One region of the Arthrobacter sp. D1-17 genome, then DNA from elsewhere that is predicted to be linked to it. Evidence: predicted binding sites of a transcription regulator. Region 1 holds the regulator's gene; the other holds the start of a gene.
What was found. The regulator LexA, encoded in region 1, represses DNA repair genes until DNA is damaged. The targets are predictions, from matches to a motif close to TCGAACANNTGTTCGA.
Positions count from the first base shown of each region.

Region 2: the regulator LexA is predicted to act here: its motif matches at 3,232-3,247, upstream of ruvA (Holliday junction branch migration protein RuvA).

Region 1 is NZ_CP096382.1:2,749,027-2,756,352, forward strand. It holds gene M1E01_RS12780 (hypothetical protein) at 1-21, opposite strand, end outside; gene hisH (imidazole glycerol phosphate synthase subunit HisH) at 22-762, opposite strand; gene hisB (imidazoleglycerol-phosphate dehydratase HisB) at 759-1,385, opposite strand; gene M1E01_RS12795 (histidinol-phosphate transaminase) at 1,448-2,566, opposite strand; gene M1E01_RS12800 (LysM peptidoglycan-binding domain-containing protein) at 2,649-3,056, opposite strand; gene lexA (transcriptional repressor LexA) at 3,392-4,138, shown strand; gene M1E01_RS12810 (ATP-dependent DNA helicase) at 4,194-6,266, opposite strand; gene hflX (GTPase HflX) at 6,259-7,326, opposite strand, start outside.
Region 2 is NZ_CP096382.1:1,869,906-1,877,231, forward strand. It holds gene M1E01_RS08835 (MurT ligase domain-containing protein) at 1-1,039, opposite strand, end outside; gene pdxT (pyridoxal 5'-phosphate synthase glutaminase subunit PdxT) at 1,130-1,852, shown strand; gene M1E01_RS08845 (YebC/PmpR family DNA-binding transcriptional regulator) at 1,857-2,612, shown strand; gene ruvC (crossover junction endodeoxyribonuclease RuvC) at 2,629-3,207, shown strand; gene ruvA (Holliday junction branch migration protein RuvA) at 3,368-4,012, shown strand; gene ruvB (Holliday junction branch migration DNA helicase RuvB) at 4,005-5,093, shown strand; gene yajC (preprotein translocase subunit YajC) at 5,325-5,708, shown strand; gene secD (protein translocase subunit SecD) at 5,820-7,326, shown strand, end outside.

The DNA of each region.
Region 1 (7,326 bases):
CATCAGGACGACCGACCACATCTAGGCGTCCGCTGGGGGGATGCGGTGCGAGGAACTGAGCAGGCTGGTCACCCAGTTCTTGAGGAGTCGGCCGCCGGCGTCGCCCGATTTTTCGGGGTGGAATTGCGTGGCGCACAGCGGACCGTTCTCCACGGCTGCGATGAAGGGTGCGCCGTGCTCGGACCAGGTGACGAGCGGTGGGGCCATGCGGGGCTGGATGACGTCGAAGTCCCAGCTCTGCACCCCATAGGAGTGCACGAAGTAGAACCGCTCATTCTCCACGCCTTCGAACAGCCTTGAACCCTCCGGAACCTTGACCGTGTTCCATCCCATGTGGGGAACCACGTCGGCGGGAAGGAGCTCAACCTTGCCTGGCCACTCCCCCATGCCTTCCGCTTCTGTCCCGTGTTCCACGCCCGCTTCGAAGAGCACCTGGAGGCCAACGCAGATGCCAAGGACCGGCCGGCCGCCGGCGACGCGGCGCCCGATCATCCGGATGCCGTCCACGGCTTTAAGCTCACGCATGACAGTTTCGAAGGCACCCACGCCCGGAACCACCAGGCCGTCAGCGTTCAGAACATCCTCCTGCTTGGAGCTCAGAATGACCTCAGCACCGGCGCGTTCGAGCGCCCGGACAGCAGAACGGACGTTGCCTGATCCATAGTCCAGCACGGTGACCGTCGGCTTCCCTTCGGGCGACGGGAGCTTCACCGTGGCCGAGGGGTCGATGATGGCGCCGTCGCGCAGCACTTTGCCTGTCACAGTGCACCCTTCGTGGACGGAATTCCCTCGACCCGGGGGTCGGGCTCGACGGCGGCGCGCAGCGCCCTGGCGAATGCTTTGAACTGGGCCTCGACAATGTGGTGCGGATCCCGCCCCGCGAGGACGTTCATGTGCAGGCAGATGCCGGCGTGCAGGGTGATGGCCTCAAAGACGTGGCGGGTTAGCGAACCGGTGAAATGCCCGCCGATCAGGTGGTATTCCTGGCCTGCCGGTTCACCTCCGTGCACGAGGTAAGGCCGGCCGGAAACATCAACCACCGCGTGGGCAAGTGCCTCGTCCAGCGGCACGGTTGCTTCACCGAAGCGGCGGATGCCGGCCTTGTTGCCGAGGGCGGTGCGCAGCACCTCGCCAAACGTGATGGCAACGTCCTCCACCGTGTGGTGGACATCGATGTGGATGTCGCCGGTAGCCTTCACGGTCATGTCGATCAGCGAGTGCTTGCACAGCGCGGTCAGCATGTGGTCGTAAAACGGGACCGAGGTGCTGATGTCTGATACTCCGGTGCCGTCGAGGTCGATCTCCACCAGAACGGAGGATTCACTGGTGGTGCGCTCCAGGCGCGCGGTGCGGGCCCCGACAGTCTTGATTCCGGTATCGGTCATGGTGATAGATGTCCTTTTTGACGAAGGATGATGCAGACGCTGCTCTCGGTCTACCCTCCAGTTTAGGCCGGAAGGGCTGCCTGCCGGGCCAGGATCGCTTCCAGCGCCCCGAGGAAGGCTGTGGTTTCCGTCTCAGTACCCGCGGTAACACGCAGGTGCCCGGGGATCCCGACATCCCTAATCAGGACACCGGAGTCCAGCAGCTCCTGCCACACCTGGTGGGGGTTCTCGATGCCGCCGAAGAAGACGTAGTTGGAGTCCGACGCCGCAGGCTTCAGACCCATCCGCGTCAGCTCTGTGACAATCCGGTCGCGCTGGCGCTTGATGTCCTCGACGTCGGCCATCAGAGCCTCCCTGTGCTCCAGCGCGGCCAGAGCAGTGGCCTGGGTGATCGCCGACAGGTGGTACGGAAGGCGGACAAGGCGCAGCGCGTCGGCCACTTCCGGGGCTGCTGCCATGTATCCGAGCCGGGCTCCGGCCAGGGCAAAGGCCTTGCTCATGGTCCGGGACACTATGAGCCGCTCACGCCCGGGCAGCAGCGTCAGGGCGCTGGGCGTGCCGTCGTGCGCAAACTCGTGGTAGGCCTCGTCGACAATCACAACGGTCTGGCTGGCTTCGCCGGCTTGATACACGGCTTCTACTACATCCAGCCCCAGGCCCGTGCCGGTGGGATTGTTTGGCGAGCACAGGAACACGACGTTCGGCTGCAGCTCCCGGACCTGGCGTGCCGCGGACTCGGCGCTCAGGCCGTAGTCCTCCGCCCGCTGCCCCACGATGTATTCAGTGTCGGTGCCGCTGGCCAGCAGCGGGTACATGGAGTACGTGGGCGGAAATCCCAACGCCGTGCGGCCGGGGCCGCCGAAGGCCTGGAGGATCTGCTGGAGGACTTCATTGGAGCCGTTGGCCGCCCAGATGTTTTCGGCGCCCAGACCGTGGCCCAGGTATTCGGCGAGGGCTTCCCGGAGCTGGGTGAATTCGCGGTCCGGGTAGCGGTTCAGTCCGGCCGCAGCCTCTGTCACAGCCTCCGATATGGCTGCCCTGACATCGGCCGGTACGCCATGAGTGTTCTCATTGACGTTCAGCAGGATAGGCACGTCCAGCTGCGGCGCGCCGTAGGGCGTCAACCCCCGCAGGTTGGTCCGAAGGGGAAGGCGGTTCAGTCGCTCAAGCTGGTCGGTCACGTGGACAGTTTATTTGCCCGAAGCGGCTGGCAGGAAACTGTGGCCGGTGCGACGGCAGGCAGGGAGCGATTCTGCACCGCATTCAGGACTTGGCGGACGGGACGAACAGCTGCTGCCCCGGCAGAACTTTGCCGTCCTCCAGATCGTTCAGCTGGACAATGTCGGCAATAGTGTCGCGGGCGTCCCTGTGGGGATCCGCGTCCACGGCGATGGCCCATAGCGACTCCCCGGGCTGCACCGTCACAGTGACCGTCTCCGTGACCGAGAGTTCGCTGGCCGCGTCGGCTGCCTTAGCCGGGGAATTCAGCAGTCCGGCCAGAGTCAACAGAAGCGCCGCCAGAAGCACCAGCGGCAACCCGATCAGAACGATGCGGCCCCGGCGGGTCAGACGCAGACGCGGCGGCTTCCCCGCCTGTTCGGTCCTGCCCTGGGACGGGACTGGGTGGGACTGGAGCGAAAGAGGCTGATGAACGGTTGTTGAAGCTGACATGACCTGAGCCCTCCTGGACTACTCTGTGCTGCTGCTCTGTGCTGCTGCCGGTCGATACTGCTGAGCATGTCCGCCAGTGTGTTCGAAGAACCGACCGGACCTGCAGTTGCAATAGAACACATATTCGAACTTTTGCTTCTCCAGTTTTAGCACTTATCAACGAATAAAGTCGAGACTCGCTAGAACAAATGTTTGAAAAAGCCCTGCGGCTGGCCTACGTTTGAAATCGAAGAACAACCACTTCTGCAGTTGATCAGCAGGGTCTGACATTTTCAGGCCGGGGGTTCCCGGCACTGCAGCCCGCAGACCGGGTGGAACGAAAGGCATTTGCGAACATGGCAGCATCAGCCTCCGAAGGCAAAGCTACCCAGCGCAGCCAGCGGCCCCGGAAGCCCAAGGGGCTGACGATTCGTCAGAAGAAGATACTGGAGACCATCCAGCGCTCGGTCAATGACAACGGCTACCCTCCCTCCATGCGGGAGATTGGAGACATCGTCGGGCTGGCCAGCCTGTCCAGCGTTACTCACCAGCTCTCTCAACTGGAAAAGCTCGGGTATCTCCGGCGCGATCCCAAGCGGCCCCGCGCCATGGAAGTCCTCATGCCGCTGACGCTGGACGCCGGCCTGTCCAAGACCTCCGATCCCGAGCAGGACGTGCGGCTTCAGAGTGTCGGCCCGGTCAGTGTGTCCGAGCTTCCCAGCGCAACCGACACCGCCATGGTGCCGCTCGTCGGGCGCATCGCTGCCGGCGGCCCCATCCTCGCCGACCAAATGGTGGAGGAGCTCATGCCACTCCCCCGGCAGCTTGTGGGCCACGGGGAACTGTTCATGCTGCGCGTCGCAGGGGACTCCATGGTGGATGCTGCCATCTGCGACGGCGACTGGGTGGTTGTACGCCGGCAGAGTGACGCCGTCAACGGCGACATCGTTGCGGCCCTGCTGGATGACGAAGCAACAGTGAAGACATTTCGGCAGCGGGATGGCCACACGTGGCTGCTTCCGCAAAACACGCAGTACGAGCCCATTCTGGGCGACCACGCCATCGTCATGGGCAAGGTCGTCTCGGTGCTCCGCTCGCTCTAGGCGTGTCCGCTTCAGGGACAAGCTCTCGCTGCGACCGTCACACGCAAGCCTGCCCTCAGTCAGCCCGGGCGAGTCGTTCCAATGCCGCAAGGGCGATCTTGCGGTCGGTCGTCGGCCAGAACGGTGGAAGCGCTGCCCGCAGGAACGCGCCGTAACGCTCAGTGGAGAGGCGCGAATCCAGTACAGCCACCACACCCCTGTCATCGGTGGACCGGATGAGACGACCGGCACCCTGGGCCAGGCGGATCGCGGCGTGGGTCGCCGAGACGGACATGAAGCCGTTGCCGCCGGACTGCGCCACTGCCCGGGAGCGGGCAGTCATCAGCGGATCATCCGGCCGCGGAAACGGAATCCTGTCGATCACTACAAGCCTGCAAGAGCCACCCGGCACGTCCACCCCCTGCCATAGCGACATGGTCCCGAAGAGGCAGGTATCCGGCTCGTCCGCGAACTGCTTAACCAGCGCGGTCATCGTGGAGTCTCCCTGGCAAAGCACGTCGACGTCCAGGCGCGGCCTCAGGGCATCCGCGGCCTCCTCAGCGGCACGGCGGGATGAGAAGAGGCACAGTGCTCCACCTCCGGAGGCCCTGATCAGCGCTTCGAGTTCGTCCAGCGCTTCAGGCGACGTGCCCCTCCCCGGCTTGGGCAGATGCCCTGCCACGTAGAGTATGCCTTGCTTGGGGTAGTCAAACGGCGATCCGACGTCCACTCCGGTCCAGCCGGGGGCGCCGTCACCCAGGAGGCCGAGGCCGCCGGCAGCGGGTTCGAACGCGGAACCGATGGCGAGCGTAGCGGAAGTCAGCACCACCGTGTGGTCCGCGAACAATCCCTCCCGCAGGCGCCCGGCGACGCTGAGTGGTGCGATGTTGATCAGCGCGGGCTGCGTGTCATCCGGCGGTGAGTACCCCTGCTGGGGATCGAAGGTGCTGTTCCGCGAAAACCAGACAACCTCGCGGTTCTCGCGTGCGGCGAGCAGCCGTTCGCACAGTTCCAGGATGACGAGGAGGCGGGAGCGCGCGAGCTGCCGGCCGCCGTCGGCCGTGCTGTTACTGTCCCCCTTGGAATCCGAGAGCGCCGCCCGGCACGCCTCCCGGAGCTGGTCAACGCAGTCGAGCTGTTCCGCGTTTAATCCGTTGGGCAGCAGACCGCTGGGGACAGCCGCGAGGGCAAGTTCAAGGTTGGCCGCCGCGTTGTTGAGCGCGTCCACGGTAATCCCGGTGTGTTTGCGGGCACCTGATGCTGCCGCATGGACCATGGCGACGGACAGCTGTCCGGACACTGCGCCGGTGACCCGGTCGTGCAGCTCGTGAGCTTCATCGACGACGACCACATCGTATTCGGGCAGGACCGCCAGGCCCTCAAATGCGCTGACTGCAAGCATGGCATGGTTGGTGACGACGACGTCGGCATCGGCTGCCTCGTGCCGGGCCAGCTCGCTGAAGCATTCTTCGGCGAGCGGACACTTCTGGGCGCCCAGGCATTCCATCGAAGTGACGGAGACCTGCCGCCAGGCGCGGTCCGTGACACCGGGAAGGAGCTCGTCGCGGTCGCCCGTGGTGGTCTTTTCCGCCCATTCGCGGAGGCGGACGACCTCCTTGCCAAGCTGTGACGACGGCCCGCCCATGGCAGCCGCGAAGTGCGGGACGCTGGTGTCCTCGCCCAAGGAGAAAAGCTGCCCCTCGGCGGGCTCCTCGGAGGGAAAGCCCCCTTCGAGCTTGTGCCGGCAGACGTAGTTGGCACGGCCTTTGACGAGGGCAACCTTCACCGGGCGGTCGAGTGCCGGTTTGAGGCTCTCCAACAGCCGGGGAAGGTCGCGGCCAACGATCTGGGTCTGCAGCGCCAGGGTGGCCGTTGAGACGAGTGTGGGCTTGTTGCTTTCCAGCGAGTGGGCGATGAGCGGGACCAGGTAGGCGAGGGATTTTCCGGTGCCTGTGCCGGCCTGGACCAGCAGGTGGTGGCCGGTTTCAATGGCCCGGGCCACCTGCCGCGCCATCTCATGCTGGCCGCTGCGGCTCTGGCCGCCCATGGCCGCCACGGCACGGTCGAGGAGCTCGATGACGAACTCCTCGCCGGCCGTGGCGCCGGAGGAGGGAGCGGCACCGGCGGAGGCTGCCGCCCGGTCAGTCATTGATGATGAAGGATTCCAGTTCAGCCGCAAGGCCTTCCCGGACCATGACCACGGCCCGGGTGCCGCCCTCTTCGTGCTCCATGCTGAGGATCTCCGCATCAGACTCGTGGAGCTTGTTGATCAGGTCTCCGCGATGGTACGGCACCAGCAGTTCAAGCTTGACGCTGGGCCGCGGAATCCCGTCGCTGATCGCCTTAAGCAGCTCGGGAATTCCCTGGCCGGTGCGGGCCGACACCACCACATGGCGCGGCTCGCGCTGCTTCAGTCGCTCGACGACGAACGGATCCGCCGCGTCAGCCTTGTTCAGAACGATGATCTCGGGCACCTTGCGCGCGTCCACCTCGGCGAAGACGGAGCGCACAGCAGCGATCTGGCCCTCCGGATCCGGGTGGGAGACATCCACAACGTGCAGGATCAGATCTGCGTCTGCCACTTCCTCCAGCGTGGAGCGGAAAGCCTCCACCAGCTGTGTGGGAAGTGACCGGACGAAGCCCACCGTGTCCGCGAGCGTGTACCCCAGACCGTCCGCGGTCTCCGCCTTGCGCACGGTCGGATCCAGCGTGGCGAACAAGGCGTTTTCGACCAGGACGCCGGCATCAGTCAGCCGGTTCAGCAGTGAGGACTTGCCGGCGTTGGTGTACCCGGCGATCGCCACGGACGGTACGGCATTACGACGCCGGTTGGCCCGCTTGGTTTCCCGGGCCGGCTTCATCGCGGCAATCTCGCGGCGCAGCTTCGCCATCCGCGTGCGGATGCGCCGCCGGTCCAGTTCGATCTTGGTTTCACCGGGACCACGCGAGCCCATGCCTGCACCGGCGCCGCCCACCTGGCCACCGGCTTGGCGGGACATCGATTCGCCCCAGCCACGGAGGCGTGGGAGCAGGTATTCGAGCTGCGCGAGCTCCACCTGAGCCTTGCCTTCGCGGCTCTTCGCATGCTGGGCGAAGATGTCGAGGATCAGCGCGGTGCGGTCAATGACCTTGACTTTGACGATGTCTTCGAGCCCGCGGCGCTGCGAGGGGGCAAGTTCCGCGTCCACCACCACGGTATCTGCGCCGGT
Region 2 (7,326 bases), 880 kb from region 1:
CCCACAGCCAGGACATGTCGCGCCCGTCAGCATAGTTGTCGTTGATCGCGATCATGGTGGCGTACCCGCCCGAGGGGAACGACTTCAGGCCCAGCCGGAACCCGCTGGGGTTCTTCACCAGCACCAGATCCAAAGGCAGCCCATCCACCACCAGGCTCTCACCGCGGCCAAACGCCGGCGCCACCTGGGACAGCGCGGTCAGCAGGGCGGCATGGTCCGCCGTGGCGGCGCCGCCGCAGATGCTGCGGGCCAGGACCAGGGCAGCGGCAGCGTTGAAGATGTTGTAGACGCCGCGGAGCTTCATCGATGTGGTGACCGTGGCGCCGTCGTACTCGAAGTCGGCGTCGTCCGCGCCCACGCGGCGAAGCACGACGTCGGCAGCCGGCTTCTGGGGGACGGCCGCCGGAGGCGGACTGCCGGGGCCTGCACGCAGCTCGTCGTCGTTGGGAAAGGTGGCCAGCAGCGAATCGTCCAGGCCGAAGTACCGGACCTCCGGTCCGTGCAGCGTCTCGGCGATGCGTGCCACGCGGGGGTCTTCGCGGTTCAGGACCACTATTCCCGTGGTCTTGGACGCGATGTGTTGGAGCAGCTGCGCCGTCTTGTCGATTTCCCCGAAGCGGTCAAGCTGGTCGCGGAGCACATTCAGCAGCAGGCTGTAGCGCGGGGGGACGCGGTTGACGAAGTGCACGGCGTGGGCTTCGTCCAGCTCCAGCACGGCAATGTCAGCATTCAGGCGTCCGAGCATGTCCACCTCGCCGAGCAGCGCAGCAGCGACGCCCCTTGTGAAGTTGCTGCCGGTGCGGTTGGTGAACACCTTCAGTCCCTGGCTCTCGAGGAGCTCCACCACCATCTTCGTCGTGGTGGTTTTTCCGTTGGTTCCGCTGACCACCGCCACCCCGTGGGGCAGCGTGGACAGGGTTCTTTGCATGAAGCCGGGGTCAATTTTTTCGACCACCAGGCCGGGAAAAGCGGAGCCTCCGCCCCTGAGCCGGGTTACCCGGCGGACGAGCTTGCCGAGCGGAACGCTGAAGGAAAACATGCTTTGAATATATCCCAGCTGAGGCATGGGACAGGGCGGCCGGCGGGCCGCGGGCAAGGGCAACGGCCCCCGGGACACTATGATATTTGGATGACCAATCCCCTTTCCGCCGAGGCGCCGCGCGCCCGTACAGGTATCGGTGCCGGACTCCGCATTGGCGTCCTGGCACTTCAGGGCGACTTCCGTGAGCACCTTCGTGCCGTCGAAGCAGCCGGTGCCGTCGCCGTCAGCGTTCGCCGCCCGGCCGAGCTGGACGGCCTGGACGGCCTGATTATTCCCGGCGGGGAATCGACGGCCATCGACAAGCTTGCGCGTGCGTTCGAACTGGCCGAGCCGCTGCGCAAGCACATCGCCGGGGGCCTTCCGGTCTACGGGTCCTGTGCCGGCATGATTCTGTTGGCACACGATATAGCCGACCCCGCCACCGACCTCGCCGGAAACCCTCAACAGACCTTCGGCGGGCTGGACATCACCGTGCGGCGCAACGCGTTCGGGCGCCAGCGGGAGTCGTTCGAGACGGACCTTGACTTCAAGGGACTGGACTTCAGCGCCACGGACGAAGGCATCGCTCCTGTGCACGCCGTCTTCATCCGCGGTCCCTGGGTGGAACGGGTGGGCGAAGGCGTCGAAGTGCTTGCCCAGGTGGAGCCTGCGGATCCGGCTCATGCTTCCCACGCTGCTGATCTGCAGGGGACAGCTAGAATTGTTGCAGTGCGTTCCGGCCGGCTGCTGGCCACCTCCTTCCACCCGGAAGTGACGGGGGAGAAACGCGTGCATGAACTTTTTATCCGCATGATCAGAGGAGAAGCGTAGAAGCATGTCAGGCCACTCCAAATGGGCAACGACCAAGCACAAGAAGGCCATCATTGATAGCCGCCGGGCAAAGTCGTTCGCCAAGCTGATCAAGAACATCGAAGTTGCGGCACGCATGGGCGGACCGGATCTTGCCGGCAACCCTGGCCTGGAGCTGGCCGTCACCAAAGCCAAGAAGACGTCCGTGCCCAACGACAACATCGATCGCGCCATCAAGCGCGGCGCCGGGCTCACCGGCGAAGTCGTGGACTACACCGAGATCATGTACGAAGCCCGCGGGCCCCAGGGATCCGCCCTGCTGATCGAATGCCTCACAGACAACAAGAACCGCGCGGCTTCCGAGGTCCGGCTCGCCATCTCCCGCAATGGCGGCACCATCGCCGATCCCGGTTCCGTCAGTTACCTCTTTACCCGCAAGGGCGTAGTCACCCTGCCGAAGAACGGCCTGAGCGAGGATGACGTTCTGATGGCCGTGCTGGACGCCGGGGCCGAGGAAGTCAAGGACAACGGCGACAACTTCGAAATCCACTCGGACCCGAAGGACCTGCAGGCCATCCGGGATGCCCTCAAGGAAGCCGGGATAGAGTACGACACTGACGAAGCCGAGTTCGTGCCGTCCATGGAGGTTCCGCTGGATGTGGACGCGGCCAAGAAGTTCATGAAGCTCGTTGACGCGCTGGAAGACCTGGACGACGTCCAGAACGTCTACAGCAATGCAGACCTCAGTGACGAAGTGCAGGCCGCACTGGACGCCGAGTGACTTTTGGGGCCGGCGGGTGACGCTGCGCGTGCTGGGAGTTGACCCCGGCCTGACGCGCTGCGGCATCGGTGTGGTGGACGTGGAAAAGAACCGCCGCGCCAGCATGGTGGCTGTGGGCGTGGTCGGCACATCACCCGGGGAGACGCTGGACCAGCGGCTGCTCGTCATAGCCCTGGCGATAGACGACTGGCTCGACCGGTACGAACCGCACGTCCTCGCCGTCGAGCGTGTCTTTTCCCAGCTCAACGTCAGCACCGTGATGGGCGTTGCCCAGGCATCCGGCGTGGTGATTGCGGCGGCCGCCCGGCGCGGAATCCCGGTGGCTCTCCATACGCCGTCGGAAGTGAAAGCGGCCGTCACGGGAAGCGGCAACTCCAACAAGGACGCCGTGACCAAGCTCGTCACCAAGATCCTCCGGCTTGACGCCCCGCCGCGGCCAGCCGACGCGGCCGATGCCCTTGCCCTTGCCATCACCCACGCATGGAGGGCGGGCAGCGGCGCTGCGGTTGCCACCACCGGGCCGGGCAGCCAGGCGCTGACTCCGGCCCAGCGTGCCTGGGCGGAGGCAGAGGCGAAGGCGCGCCGTGCACGGTGATTGTCGCAGCCCTTGCTAGGGTATTCGTAGATATGTTCGGATAGCCGGTCGGAGACACTGCAATGAAAGACGACACTGCAATGAAAGACACTGCAATGAAAGACACTGCATTGGAAGACACGGCATTGGTCCGTCCGGTGGAAGTTCAGGAGCCCCGGCCTTGATAAGTTTTCTCCGCGGAACCGTAGCCCACATTGGACTGTCCACCGCGGTGATCGACCTCAACGGCGCCGGCATGAGCGTGTACGCTACTCCGCAGACCCTGAGCAAGCTCCGCGCCGGCGAGGAAGGGAAGCTCCACACCTCGCTGATTGTCCGCGAAGACTCGCTCACCCTTTTCGGCTTCGCCACTGATGACGAGCGTGAGGTCTTCGACATTCTGCTGAGTGTGAGCGGAGTAGGACCCCGGCTGGCTCTGGCAGTCCTCGCGGTCCACGAACCTGAAGCCATCCGCGTGGCAGCCCACAACGGAGACAGCAAAACGTTCACCAAAGTCCCCGGCATCGGGCCCAAGGTGGCAGGCCGCATCGTGCTCGAACTGGCCGGAAAGCTGGTGCCGCACGGTACCGCGCCGAGTGCCGCCCCTGTCCCGTCAGGGGAAGCCGTCTGGAAGCCCCAGGTTGTGGCCGCCATGGCAAGCCTCGGGTGGTCTGAGAAGGACGCCACAGGCAGCATCGAGAAGGCGCTGGCCGACGCGCCGGACCTGGCGGAGAAGGGAAACGTCGCCGAGATTCTGCGTACCACCCTGCGCTGGCTTGGGCAGGACGGCGCCCGGGCCGGCAACAGGGCAGGCAGCCGTGGCTGAGCCCTCCCTCGTGGCCGGGGGAGAGGAGCCGGAGGAGCGCGCGATCGAAGCTGCCCTGCGACCCAAGAACCTGCACGACTTCGTAGGCCAGCACCGGGTCCGCAAACAGCTGTCTTTGGTGCTGCAGGCGTCCCGAATGCGCGGCCGCACGGCCGACCACGTGTTGTTTTCCGGTCCGCCTGGCCTGGGCAAGACCACTCTCGCCATGATCGTGGCTGCGGAAATGAATGCGCCGCTGCGGATCAGCAGCGGCCCGGCCATTCAGCATGCCGGGGATCTCGCGGCCATCCTTTCCTCGCTCTCCGAGGGCGAGGTTCTGTTCCTGGACGAAATCCACCGGATGTCCCGCCCTGCCGAGGAAATGCTCTATATGGCGATGGAGGACTTCCGGGTGGACATTGTGGTCGGCAAGGGCGCGGGCGCCACGGCCATTCCGCTGGAGTTGCCGGCCTTCACGCTGGTTGGTGCCACCACCCGCGCAGGCCTGCTCCCCGGACCGCTGCGCGACCGGTTCGGTTTCACCGGGCACCTTGAGTTCTATTCAGTCGAGGAACTCGAACTTGTCCTGCGCAGGTCTGCGGGCCTGCTGGACCTGAAGGTCAACTCTGCGGGCTTCAGCGAAATAGCGGGCAGATCGCGCGGTACCCCCCGTATCGCCAACCGCCTCCTCCGGCGCGTACGGGACTGGGCCCTGGTACACGGGATCGAGCAGATAGATGCCAGATCAGCGTCCGCTGCCCTGGACATGTACGAAGTGGACAAGCGCGGCCTGGACCGCCTCGACCGCTCTGTGCTGGCGGCGCTCATCACCAAGTTCGGCGGCGGACCGGTAGGCCTCTCCACCCTGGCCATCGCCGTGGGAGAGGAACCCGAAACAGTCGAGACCGTTGCCGAGCCGTACCTGGTCCGCGAGGGTCTCCTGGGCAGGACGCCCCGGGGGCGTATTGCCATGGCCCCGGCATGGACCCACCTGGGCCTCGCTGTTTCCGACGGCGTGTTCGGACAGGACACTCTGGACCTGTTCGGACCGGAGACGGAAGATGAAGAATCCGCTACGGACTGGATTTCCAACACCCAATAACAGCGTCCCTACAGCTTTTCCCTCTAGACTGGAATGACGCTCGGCACGTCCGTGCCTTCGTTTCTGCGGCCGGCCCCCAACGGGCCGCTGCTCCCGGCCATGAGTGTGGGCCGGCAGCGGGACGAAACGGACCTGCTGTAACCCAGCTACGCAAGTACAGAACGGAACTTTCCTGTGTTCTCAAATATCACTGCCCAAGCCCAGCCGCAGGCCGGCGGCGGCATTGACATCATGTCCATCCTGCTGTTCGTCATGCTCGGCATCTTCATCTTCATGATGTTCCGCCGAAACAAGAAGACGCAGCAGCAGCAGGCGGCCCTCCAGTCGCAGTTTGCTCCGGGTGTCGAGGTCATGACGAGCTTCGGCCTGTTCGGCCGCATCGTGTCGATCGATGAAGAAGACAACAAGGTGGTGCTGGAACTGTCTCCCGGCAACCTGGCCACCGTTCACCGCCAGGCCGTCACCAAGATCATGGAGCCTGCGGCCGGTGCCACCCCGGTTCCGGATGATGCTTCGTCCCTCACTGTTGACCGGGACGAGAGCACTCCGGCCGCGACTGAAACTCCGGATGAGACCTCGAAGCGCCTCAACGACGAAGGCAAAAAGGACGTCTGATCCGCAGGCGCGTCCGTGCGCCGCGCAGCACTCTCTTCGGCAGCGGCCCGCCGTCGGGACGGGCGTCCAGCCCGCACCGGCGGTTCCTCCGTATAAATAGAAAGATCGACAATGGCAAGAACTGGCCACAAGAAATCAGCCATCCGGGTGTTGGTCTGGCTTGGCGTAATTCTGGCTGTCATGACCGCCGTCCTCGCAGGCGGCACCATGGCCGGGCAGGCCAGCTGGGCTCCCAAGCTTGCCTTGGACCTTGAAGGCGGCACCCAGATGATCCTGGCGCCCAAGGTGGAGGGCGGCTCCGACATTAACGAGGAACAGCTGAACCAGGCTGTCGCGATCATCCGCCAGCGTGTTGACGGTTCTGGCGTAGCCGAAGCTGAAATCAGCACGCAGTCGGGCCGGAACGTCGTGGTGAGCCTCCCGGGCACGCCGTCGTCCGAGACCCGCGCCCTGATCCAGGCATCAGCGGACATGAACTTCCGCCCGGTCCTGCTCAACGGTCCCGGCACTCCCGTTCCCCCGGAGGAGCGCACCCCCGCGGCGCAGCTCCCCAAGCCCACGGCCAAGCCGGCGAACGGCAGCGATTCAAACTGGATCACCGCGGACATCTACAAGCAGTTCGAGGCACTGGATTGCGCCAACCCTGAGCAGGACAAGCAGGAGCGCTCCGATCCCGCCAAACCCTTGGTCACCTGCGAGCCTGCTGCGGAAGATCAGCCGGCCATCAAGTACATCCTGGGCCCGGTTGAGGTCAAGGGCGTCGAGATCCAGGGCTCCACGTTCCAGCTCCAGCAGGGTGTCCAGGGTGCCGTCACCAACGAGTGGGCCGTCAACATCCAGTTCAACGCCGAAGGTACTGCCAAATTCAAGACGGTCACCGAGCGGCTGCACCAGTTCTACCTGGCCGCCGGCGGGGAATCAGGCACCGACCCGAAGTCCCAGTTCGCCATCGTCCTGGACGACCAGGTCATCTCTGCTCCGCGGGCGCAGGCTGTCATCACCGACGGCCGCCCGCAGATCACCGGGGGATTCACCGAGCAGTCGGCGAAGACACTCTCTGACCAGTTGCGCTTCGGTGCACTGCCCATCAGCTTCGACATCCAAAGCGAGCAGCAGATCTCCGCGACCCTCGGTGGTGAGCAGCTGCGAATGGGCCTGCTGGCAGGCATCATCGGGCTGTTGCTGGTGGTTGTCTACTCCCTGTTCCAATACCGCGTCCTGGGCTTTGTCACCATTGCGTCGTTGGTGGTGGCCGGTATCCTCACCTATCTGGCGATCGCAATCCTCGGCTGGACGGAGAACTACCGCCTGTCGCTTGCCGGCGTCGCCGGCATTATCGTCGCCATCGGCCAGACCGCCGACTCCTTCATCGTCTACTTCGAGCGCATCCGTGATGAGCTGCGTGAAGGCCGCGGCCTCGTGTCCGCCGTTGAAAACGGATGGAAGCGCGCCAAGCGCACCGTGCTGGCCTCCAAGGCCGTCAACCTCCTCGCAGCACTGGTGCTGTACTTTGTCGCCGTTGGCAACGTGCGGGGCTTCGCGTTCACGCTCGGCCTCACTGCCATCGCCGACCTGATCGTTGTGTTCATGTTCACGCACCCGACGCTTCAGCTGCTCG